DNA from 2 places in the Peribacillus asahii genome. Region 2 is predicted to be linked to the other one. Evidence: riboswitches for the same ligand, from Rfam matches in the RefSeq annotation. Region 2 holds a riboswitch; the other holds the start of a gene.
The links. Region 2 has a riboswitch for glycine ahead of BAOM_RS05650 (amino acid permease). Riboswitches for the same ligand answer to the same signal wherever they lie in the genome.
Positions count from the first base shown of each region.

Region 1: another riboswitch for glycine. It lies ahead of gcvT (glycine cleavage system aminomethyltransferase GcvT); the one in region 2 lies ahead of BAOM_RS05650 (amino acid permease).

Region 1 is NZ_CP026095.1:3,514,134-3,518,995, forward strand. It holds gene gcvPA (aminomethyl-transferring glycine dehydrogenase subunit GcvPA) at 1-1,230, opposite strand, end outside; gene gcvT (glycine cleavage system aminomethyltransferase GcvT) at 1,248-2,354, opposite strand; glycine riboswitch at 2,444-2,521, opposite strand; glycine riboswitch at 2,525-2,613, opposite strand; gene BAOM_RS17325 (DEAD/DEAH box helicase) at 2,809-4,497, shown strand; gene BAOM_RS17330 (YqhG family protein) at 4,475-4,862, shown strand, end outside.
Region 2 is NZ_CP026095.1:1,125,009-1,129,870, forward strand. It holds gene BAOM_RS05640 (MATE family efflux transporter) at 1-1,305, shown strand, start outside; partial or broken gene BAOM_RS25455 (IS6 family transposase) at 2,071-2,199, shown strand; glycine riboswitch at 2,458-2,538, shown strand; gene BAOM_RS05650 (amino acid permease) at 2,685-4,058, shown strand; gene BAOM_RS05655 (phosphoglycerate mutase) at 4,409-4,630, opposite strand; gene BAOM_RS24210 (hypothetical protein) at 4,720-4,862, opposite strand, start outside.

The DNA.
Region 1 (4,862 bases), 2.4 Mb from region 2:
ATAACCGCCGATAATTCCCTTTTCAAACAATCGATTGTTCGTTTCTTGATAAGAAGCAGGCAGCTTCAACACAAACTCATTAAATGAAGGACCATCAAAGACCACTTCAAGCCCTTGTTGCTTTAGTACTTGTTTCGCATAATGAGCTTTTTGAATATTTTGAACGGCCATTTCTTTTACACCTTTTTTGCCGAGAGCAGTCATGGCAACAGACGCTGCCAATGCATTTAAGGCTTGGTTAGAACAAATATTAGACGTTGCTTTATCACGACGAATATGCTGTTCACGCGCTTGAAGTGTTAATACAAATCCGCGCTTACCATTCTCATCAACCGTTTGACCGACAAGTCGACCTGGCACTTTACGAACAAGCTTATTTGTAACAGCAAAATACCCGCAATGAGGTCCACCGAACGAAGATGGAATACCAAATGGCTGTGCATCTCCTGTCACAATATCAGCTCCTAATTGACCTGGAGGAGTTAACGCCCCTAACGCAAGTGGATTGCTGGATACAATGAACAGCGATTTTACACTATGAACGATTTCTTCTATTTCTTTTAATGGTTCAATTCGACCGAAAAAGTTTGGATATTGAACGATCACACCAGCAACTTCATCTGTTATCAATTCCTTAAGCGCTGCTACATCTGTTACACCGTCTTTGTAAGGAATTTCGATTACTTCAACATGTTGTCCTTTTGCATATGTTTTTACCACATCTCTTGCTTCTGGATGAACAGTTGTTGAAAGGAGGATTTTTTTACGACGTGTTTGACCTGCGCTTAACATCGCTGCTTCAGCCAAAGCTGTCCCGCCATCATACATCGAAGAATTGGCTACATCCATACCTGTTAGCTCACTAATCATCGTTTGAAATTCAAAGATTGCTTGCAGCTCTCCTTGTGAAATTTCAGGCTGATATGGAGTATATGCTGTATAAAATTCTGAACGAGCAATCACGTGATCCACAATAATTGGCGCATAATGATCATACACACCCGCTCCTAGAAACGAACTATAGCTTTTTAAATCTGCATTTCGACCTGCTAGTTTCGTTAATTCCTTTAATAAAGCAGGCTCTGATTTTGCTTGTTTAATGTTATATTCGCCTTGAAAACGAACGCTTTCCGGAATATCACTAAAAAGTTCATCAACTTTAGAAACCCCGATTGCTGATAGCATTTCTTTTTGATCTTGTTCTGTCATCGGTAAATAGCGATGTTTCATTTAAATAACCTTCCCCTCTAGTTTCGTGGTCGTTTATAAAATGGTGTTGCCGTTGTAACAGCTTTTAAGCGTTTCGAACGAATCTCTACTTCGACTTCAGTGCCTAGAGTAGTAAATGCTTGCTCGAGCAGTGCCAACCCAACATTTTTCTTTAAAGTTGGTGATTGAGTTCCCGTCGTAACTTCTCCAATTAACTTCTCGCCGCTGTAGACTTTATAGCCATGACGCGGAATCCCGCGATCAATCATTTCCAATCCAACTAGCTTGCGCGGAGCTCCATTTTCTTTTTGTGAGGCAAGTACTTCTTTCCCTAAAAAGTCTGTGCTCTTTTCCGTTTTAACCGCAAATCCAATACCAGCTTCAATCGGTGTAATATCAGCAGAAAGTTCTTGACCATACAATGGCAACTTCGCTTCAAATCGAAGCGTATCGCGCGCACCTAATCCGATTGGTAAAATCCCTTCTTCTTGACCAGCCTCTAACAATTTGCGCCATAGTTGCGGCCCCTCTTCAGAACGGCAATAGATTTCAAACCCATCCTCCCCTGTATAACCAGTACGGGAAACTAGTGCTTGAACACCATTAATATTCACACCATCCTTGAATTTGAAAAATCCAATTTCACTCAAATCTGAATCTTTCGTCAACTTTTGAAGTACCGTTTCTGCAAGAGGCCCTTGCAAAGCAAGTTGTGCATATTCACTAGAAACATTAACAAGCTCTACATCTTCAATAAGATGTGATTGTAACCATTCAAAATCTTTATCGATATTTGCAGCATTCACACAAAGCAAATAGTCCTGTTCTGCTCTTTTATAAACAATTAAATCATCTACTGTGCCGCCATTTTCATAGCACATCGCTGTATAAAGTGCTCCACCTGCTTGCAGCTTGGATAAATCATTCGTAAGCATTTTTTGCAAGAAAGCAAGACTTTGATTTCCTTTAACTTCAAACTCACCCATATGCGAAACATCAAACAACCCCACTTTTGTGCGAACTGCTTCATGCTCCTCTTTAATTCCTGAGAATTGTACAGGCAGTTCCCAGCCTCCAAAATCAATCGTCTTGGCACCACTCTCACGATACACTTCAAATAATGGTGTTCTTTTTAAATTCGTCAATGAATTCCCTCCTTCAATAAACTTGTTAACGCGAAGATATTCCTCAAAAAAGGCATAAAAAAGGACAGAGAAAGCCTATCATAGCTTTTCTCTGTCCTGAAACCTGAAAGTTTACCTTATACAAGGCTTTCCCCTTTGGTGGTCACCTATCGTGACACTCTCCAGAGTTGCGTCCAGCAAGAGTTCTTTTGCCTGAGAGATTCACAGCTTCGTTTGCTCCTTCGGCGCTACATGACGTAGTCTCTCCCCTTGCCTTCATTCGCTTATAAAATTGTCACGTACTGCTCATACTATGAAAAACAAATTATGCTTTTCTTTAAGATACTTTCATCCTACCTTAAGAGGGATATAACTGCAATCATTTTTTATAAAATAAATTCTAAAAACTGATCATTTCCGAGCGTTTCACAATAAAACATTCGTGTTTAGAACAATTTGAAAGGGGTTGGAGCGTGTGAAAATTGAAATTACCTCTGATTTAGAATGGAGTGATAATTTTTTAACGAAAATTAATGAGGATGGGCCCTGGGCAAACTGGGAGCTGTATAAATTAGCAATAGAAGTCACTAAAGACCTTGTTATTTCTGATTTTGAAGGATTACAGGCACCTAAATATTTGCCTTATTTAAAACCGTTACCTCATCAGCTTGAAGCAGCTAGACAAGTAGTAGAAGAAATGAATGGAAAAGCCATTTTAGCAGATGAAGTAGGACTTGGAAAAACGATTGAAGCCGGTTTAATTTTAAAAGAATATATGATTCGCGGCCTTGTCAAAAAAGTATTAATTCTTGTACCCGCTTCCCTCGTCACTCAATGGGCGTTTGAATTAAATACAAAGTTTCATATACCAGCGGTTACACAAAGAAAAAGTTATGTATGGGACTCTTGCGATGTAGTGGTGTCCTCGATTGATACCGCTAAAAGGAAGCCGCATAGTGAGATGATTTTGAATCAAGATTATGATTTTGTCATTATTGATGAAGCACATAAACTTAAAAATAATAAAACAAAAAATTACGAGTTTGTCCAAAATCTCAAAAAAAAGTTTTGCTTATTGCTAACAGCAACACCTATTCAAAATAAGGTGGAAGAAATTTTTCACCTCGTTTCTCTATTAAAACCAGGACATTTAGGAAATGCCAAATTATTTGCCGAAAAATATAAAGGAAAAGGACGTACTATCCAAGAAAATCAGCATCTAAAAGAACTCGTCAACACGGTGATGATTCGCAACCGCCGGGCAGATACGAAAATCGAATGGACGAAACGCCAAGTTGAAACGATTATTATTGATTTTTCTAAAACAGAACAAGCTCTATATGATGCAGTTTCGCAGTTTAAAGTCCATTCAGATGGAGTAGGACATTCCTCTTTTTCAACGCTCACACTCCAAAGAGAAGCATGCAGTAGTCGCGAAGCTGTATATTATACATTAAAAAATATGAAAGCGAAGTATGAAAATCCACCTGCAGCCTTTACAGCGATGATTGACAATATATTACAAAAAGTGAACGAGACAGAACAGAATTCCAAAGCTGAAAAAGCGCTGGAGTTAATTAAAAAAATCGATGATAAAGTCATTATTTTTACGGAATATCGTGCGACACAACTCTACTTACAATGGTATTTGCAACAAAATGGCATTTCTTCTGTGCCATTTCGCGGCGGCTTTAAACGCGGTAAAAAGGATTGGATGCGTGAGCTGTTTCAAAAACAAACGCAGGTCTTAATCGCAACAGAGGCTGGAGGAGAAGGGATCAACCTTCAGTTTTGTAATCATTTAATTAATTTTGACTTGCCGTGGAATCCAATGAGATTAGAGCAGCGAATCGGACGTATCCATCGACTTGGACAAGAAAAGGATGTCATGATTTATAATTTTGCAACTCGAAATACGGTGGAGGAACATATCCTCAAACTCTTATATGAAAAAATTCATTTATTCGAAAAAGTAATCGGTGAACTAGATGATATTTTAACAAAACTAGATATTCACAATATCGAAGAGTATTTAATTGATGTCGTTGGTGAGTCCAAATCAGAAGGAGAAATGAAAATTAAAATGGACAATTTATCTTCCCTCATTCAATTTGCTCAACAAATGAAAGATGGTGACGTTCATGCAGCAGCAGGACATTCATAAATTTTTACTCACATACTTTGAAGCGAATCATTGTGAAATACTTGAAAATCATAATACTTATTTAACTGTTCAATTAACAATTGAAATGGATAAAGAGTTAATGAACCGCCCTTTTTATTGGCACTACCTTGAAAAAACAGGCGGCATCCCTAATCCTTCACAATTAACATTTATAACAGACAGCCAAAACGTACCAGAAAATATAAAAGGAGAACATATTTATTTCGGTTCACCACGTCTTCATCAAATTATTGAATCAACAAAAAAACTAGCTAGCTACATTCGCTTATATGAAGATAAACAAACAAACGGCCAACAAGTTTCTCTATTTCCTTGGTTAAATCTGAATGTAAAAATCTCTTATC
Region 2 (4,862 bases):
GCATACCTTGCTCTAGCCATCCCCTTAACGATTTCAACGATGACAACCCCTTTATTAGGAGCTGTAGATACAGCAGTTGTTGGTCAGCTTCCAGATCCAGCGTATATTGGAGGAGTTGCAGTAGGGAGCATTATTTTTAATACTTTATATTGGTTATTTGGTTTTTTACGAGTTAGCACATCTGCGTTTGCCGCTCAAGCTAATGGGGCAAACGATCAAGCTCAAGGAACACTCGCTTTATTTCGCCCTTTTTTATTAGCTGTCATTGTAGGTCTTTGTTTTATCCTCTTGCAATGGCCAATTGAATATGCCGCTTTGACACTAATTGCCCCTGAGGCCGATGTTAGCAAATTTGCAATGGAATATTTTCGAATTCGAATTTGGGGAGCTCCTTTCACTTTGATGAACTATGTCATTCTTGGGTGGTTGATGGGCATGTCGAAAATTAAAATATCTTTATTTTTACAAGTGTTCATGAATGTTCTAAATATGGGTCTTGCCATTTTGTTTGTTCATGTTTTTTCTTTAGCTGTAAAAGGGGTCGCGATGGCAACTTTAATCGCAGAAATCACAGCATGTCTAATTGGATTACTTCTTTTAATGAAGGCATCACCAATTCAATGGAAAATTCCACCTGTAGGAACACTTATAGATTCACATTCTATGAAAAAGATGTTTATCGTTAACCGGGATTTATTTATTCGAACGATTTGTTTATTAGCCGTTTTTAACTTGTTTACAGCAAAAGGTGCTTCCTTTGGTACAGAACTATTAGCCGCTAATGCTGTGTTAATCCAAATTCATTATATTATGGCTTATTTCTTTGATGGGTTTGCGAATGCATCTAGCATTTTCGTAGGTAAAGCAATTGGTTCAAATGATGAAAAATTATATAAAAAAACGCTCACCTTATCTTGGCAATGGTCAATTCTATCTGCTTTCTTCATTGCTTGCATCTATGGACTATTTCAAGAACAGATTATTGGACTCTTCACGAATTTGCCGAGAGTAATTGAGCTTTCGAATACATATGGAGTTTGGCTTATTATTTTCCCATTTGTAGCTTGTTTCGGACTCGTCATTTACGGTGTTTTTACGGGGGCCACTGAAATTGCACCGGTTCGAAACTCTATGATATACGCGTTGATCGCGTATATTATTGTGCAAGTCACTGCAACTCCCATCTTGGACAATCATGGCTTATGGCTAGCCTTTATTGTTTTTAGTATGGGGAGATCTGGCTTTCTAGTTATGTATATCTCTAGACTGAATAAGAAAATTTTTCATCATAAACAAGAATCGTGAATGTCCCTCCTTAATATCCTTACGGGTTGTTTGAAGAAGGTGTTTTACCTATTCATAATGGGCATTATTTCGTCTCACATAATCTCTAACAGGGTTCTAGTGCGAAACTCCAAGTTAATTGCAGTAATCTCAAACTCTTGGATATACTGATATTACTATTCTAAAAAAGGATGTGATTGATATGGAAGCGAAAAATACGTTCAAGTGGAAGCATGATCAGTCTGCCACCAAAGCTTTTTCTATCAACGTTGAAATCCTGTTTTGAACTTTAATGTTGGCCATAATCAATCCTCCAATAAAATGGTTGCCATTCAACGTTTATTGAATGCGTAGAAGCTTGTCATATCAACCTTTAGAGGACTTTTATTGTGGTGCCAATATTGGTGCCCAAAATGGTGGTATCGGATATAGCAGGTATAACCTATCATATTTCGAAAACACCAGAACCTTGATAAATCAATGAATTTCATTTAAATAAGGTCTTACCTGTCATATTTGAAATTAATAAACTAGTAGATTTCGCTTTGACAGGGTGGGGGTCGGGGTTCAAGTCCCTCACAGGTCATCATTTAAATAGCGCTGAAACCCTTGGTATGTAAGGGTTTCTAAGGATTATGCCACTTTTCGTGAAGTGGTATTTTTTATTGGACTTGATTCGTGGCAACAATTAATCAGATTCACCAAAAATCGTTTGATCAAAACGATTAGAAGCATCATGTTGCAGATTCTGGTGCAAAAATTTCAAGACACTTGCAAGTAATCTCCAACCTCAGTTTTCGTGATTTGGTGGAAATGATGGAGGAGCGAGGTTTGTCAATCGCTCATACAACGATTACGCGTTGGGTTCATCAATATGGACCTGAATTAGATGAAAGAGTACGGCATCCCTTTAAGTATTATTTCAATGTTCAGCAAAGAATTTTTGCTTTAATTGTAAACTTATTGCGATAAGCCTTATTGTGTACAAGCTAATTATAGAATTTATAGATGAATTCCTTCGAACTGTACCCTAAATGAAATTAAAGATGATGAGAGATATGCCCTATCCACTATATTGACAAAATATTAATCTACTACTAAAATGGAAAATATTCAGAAATAATATTTTTAAATAATAAGCAAGCTATGATTGCTATGGATCACACTATAGCAGGAGCAGCTTCTGGAGAGACCGTGGGAATTCCACGGCGCCGAAGGGTTCACAATCTCAGGCAAAAGGACAGAAGAGTATTGAATATATATTTGTTGTGCTGATCGTTTTAGCATAACAAGTACTTATTTATTATTCTTATTTTTATACCTTAGAGATTGGAGGACATCCAATCTCTTTTTTTATTGCTTTCGTTTCACATGTAAGTTTTTATTAAGGAGGCGCCATTATGGCACAACATGAATTAAAGAGGGGTTTATCAAATCGGCATGTTCAACTTATCGCGATTGGAGGCACTATTGGTACTGGGTTATTCTTAGGATCCGGCAAAGCGATACAACTAGCAGGTCCGTCCATCATCTTTGCCTATTTGATCGTAGGTCTTGCTATTTTTTTTGTGATGAGGGCGTTAGGAGAACTTTTGCTGTCTAAAGCAGGTTATCAATCGTTTACAGACATTGCCGAAGACTATCTTGGACCTCGGGCAGCATTTGTAACCGGGTGGACATATTGGTTTTGTTGGATTATGACAGCTATGGCTGATGTGATTGCTGTTGGGGTATATGTACAATATTGGTTTGATATCCCACAATGGATACCTGCCATTATCTGCTTGATCATTTTATTAGGACTTAATCTATTAACCGTAAAGCTTTTTGGAGAATTGGAGTTTTGGTTTGCATTAATAAAGGTCATCACGATTCTCGCATTAATAGGCATTGGGGTTATTTTGCTGGTGATGGGATTCAAGACAGATGCAGGAACGGTTACGATTCAAAATCTTTGGGAACATGGAGGGCTTTTTCCAAACGGAATATCAGGCTTCTTACTTTCATTCCAGATGGTTGTCTTTGCCTATGTAGGTGTGGAATTAGTGGGTGTATCGGCAGCGGAAACATCCAATCCAGAAAAAAATATCCCATCGGCGATTAATAAAATTCCTTTAAGGATCCTATTTTTCTACGTTGGCGCAATTGTTATCCTATTGTGTGTTAACCCATGGACAGAACTAAATGCAGCAGAAAGTCCTTTTGTAAAAACGTTTAGTCTAGTAGGGATTCCAATTGCCGCAGGAATTATTAATTTTGTCGTATTAACTTCAGCTGCTTCTGCCTGTAACAGCGGGATGTTTTCAACAAGCCGAATCCTGTTTAATTTAAGCAAAAATGACCAAGCGCCATTGCATTTTGCAAAACTGAATAAGAATCACGTACCAAGTAGTGCGTTATGGATATCTGTGCTTGTCCTATTAGTGGGAGCTCTTTTGAGCAAACTTATACCGGAACAAGCTTTTGGAATCGTGACAACCATTAGTGCGATTTGTTTTATTTGGGTTTGGGGTGTCATTCTCATTTGTCATTTGAGGTACAAGAAAACACGCCCGCAATTGCAGGCAAGATCCAAATTTAAAGCACCATTCACACCATTTATTAATTACGCTGTCCTAACGTTGTTTGCCGTGATTCTCATCATTATGCTGGTTGCTGAAGAAACACGTCCGGCCCTGTTGTTAACACCGATTTGGTTTATTCTATTATTTACTCTGTATTCAAATCGTAGAAAAAAGGAAAAAAGTATAAAATTATCTGCCTGGAAAAAATAAGGTGGCGTTTTTAAGTTTAACGAATGGGCTTGAATTTTGAGCAGTATCTGTTTAAGGGGGCACCGAAAGGCTCCCTTAAGGCTTGTTAATGGCTACAAAAAGGGGCAATTGATAAAAATTCTGTTACGGAAGAACTTCGAGCCAATAAAAACCATTTGGAATAATGCTCCATTAAGATCCTTTGAACAAATAAAAAAGATATGTCGAATTTTCGACACACCTTCATTCGTCCGTATTCATTTCTTCAGCCATTTTGTCATCCTCGGGAGCGCTAGGAAACGTGGTAGACAGGAACAAATAAAGTATTATGGAACATATCAGTGACCAAGCAAATGGTTTTGGTGCGGTTCTTAATTGTTTGTTTCATATTGTATGTGTCCTTTGATTTTATTTAAACTCCTGTCAATCTTGGAAACTAGCATATGTAGTTCTTCATTTTCCGAAGCAGAGAAATCTTCTCCGTGTGATTTCGAATAGGATATGCTTGCGTTAATCAATTTTAAGCATGACCTAATTAATGCTAAATCTGTTTTGATTGTTTCCTTGTTTAAGATATCGACGTCTCTTATCATTTGTGCTTCCTCCTTGATGAATCCTAAGTCAATTTCAAATGACCTTGGGAATTCATTGGTACGCTTGAGTTCTTAAATATGAAAAAAATTCACAACCCCTTGTCCCGTAGCTCAGCATCTCGAATTTCAGCATGTAACACTTGAGCTACTTTATGGTCGTATTTTGCTAGTTCATCTACTAAATGCGTAACATTATTCTTCATTAATTCTTTAGCGATTGAACGCAATACCT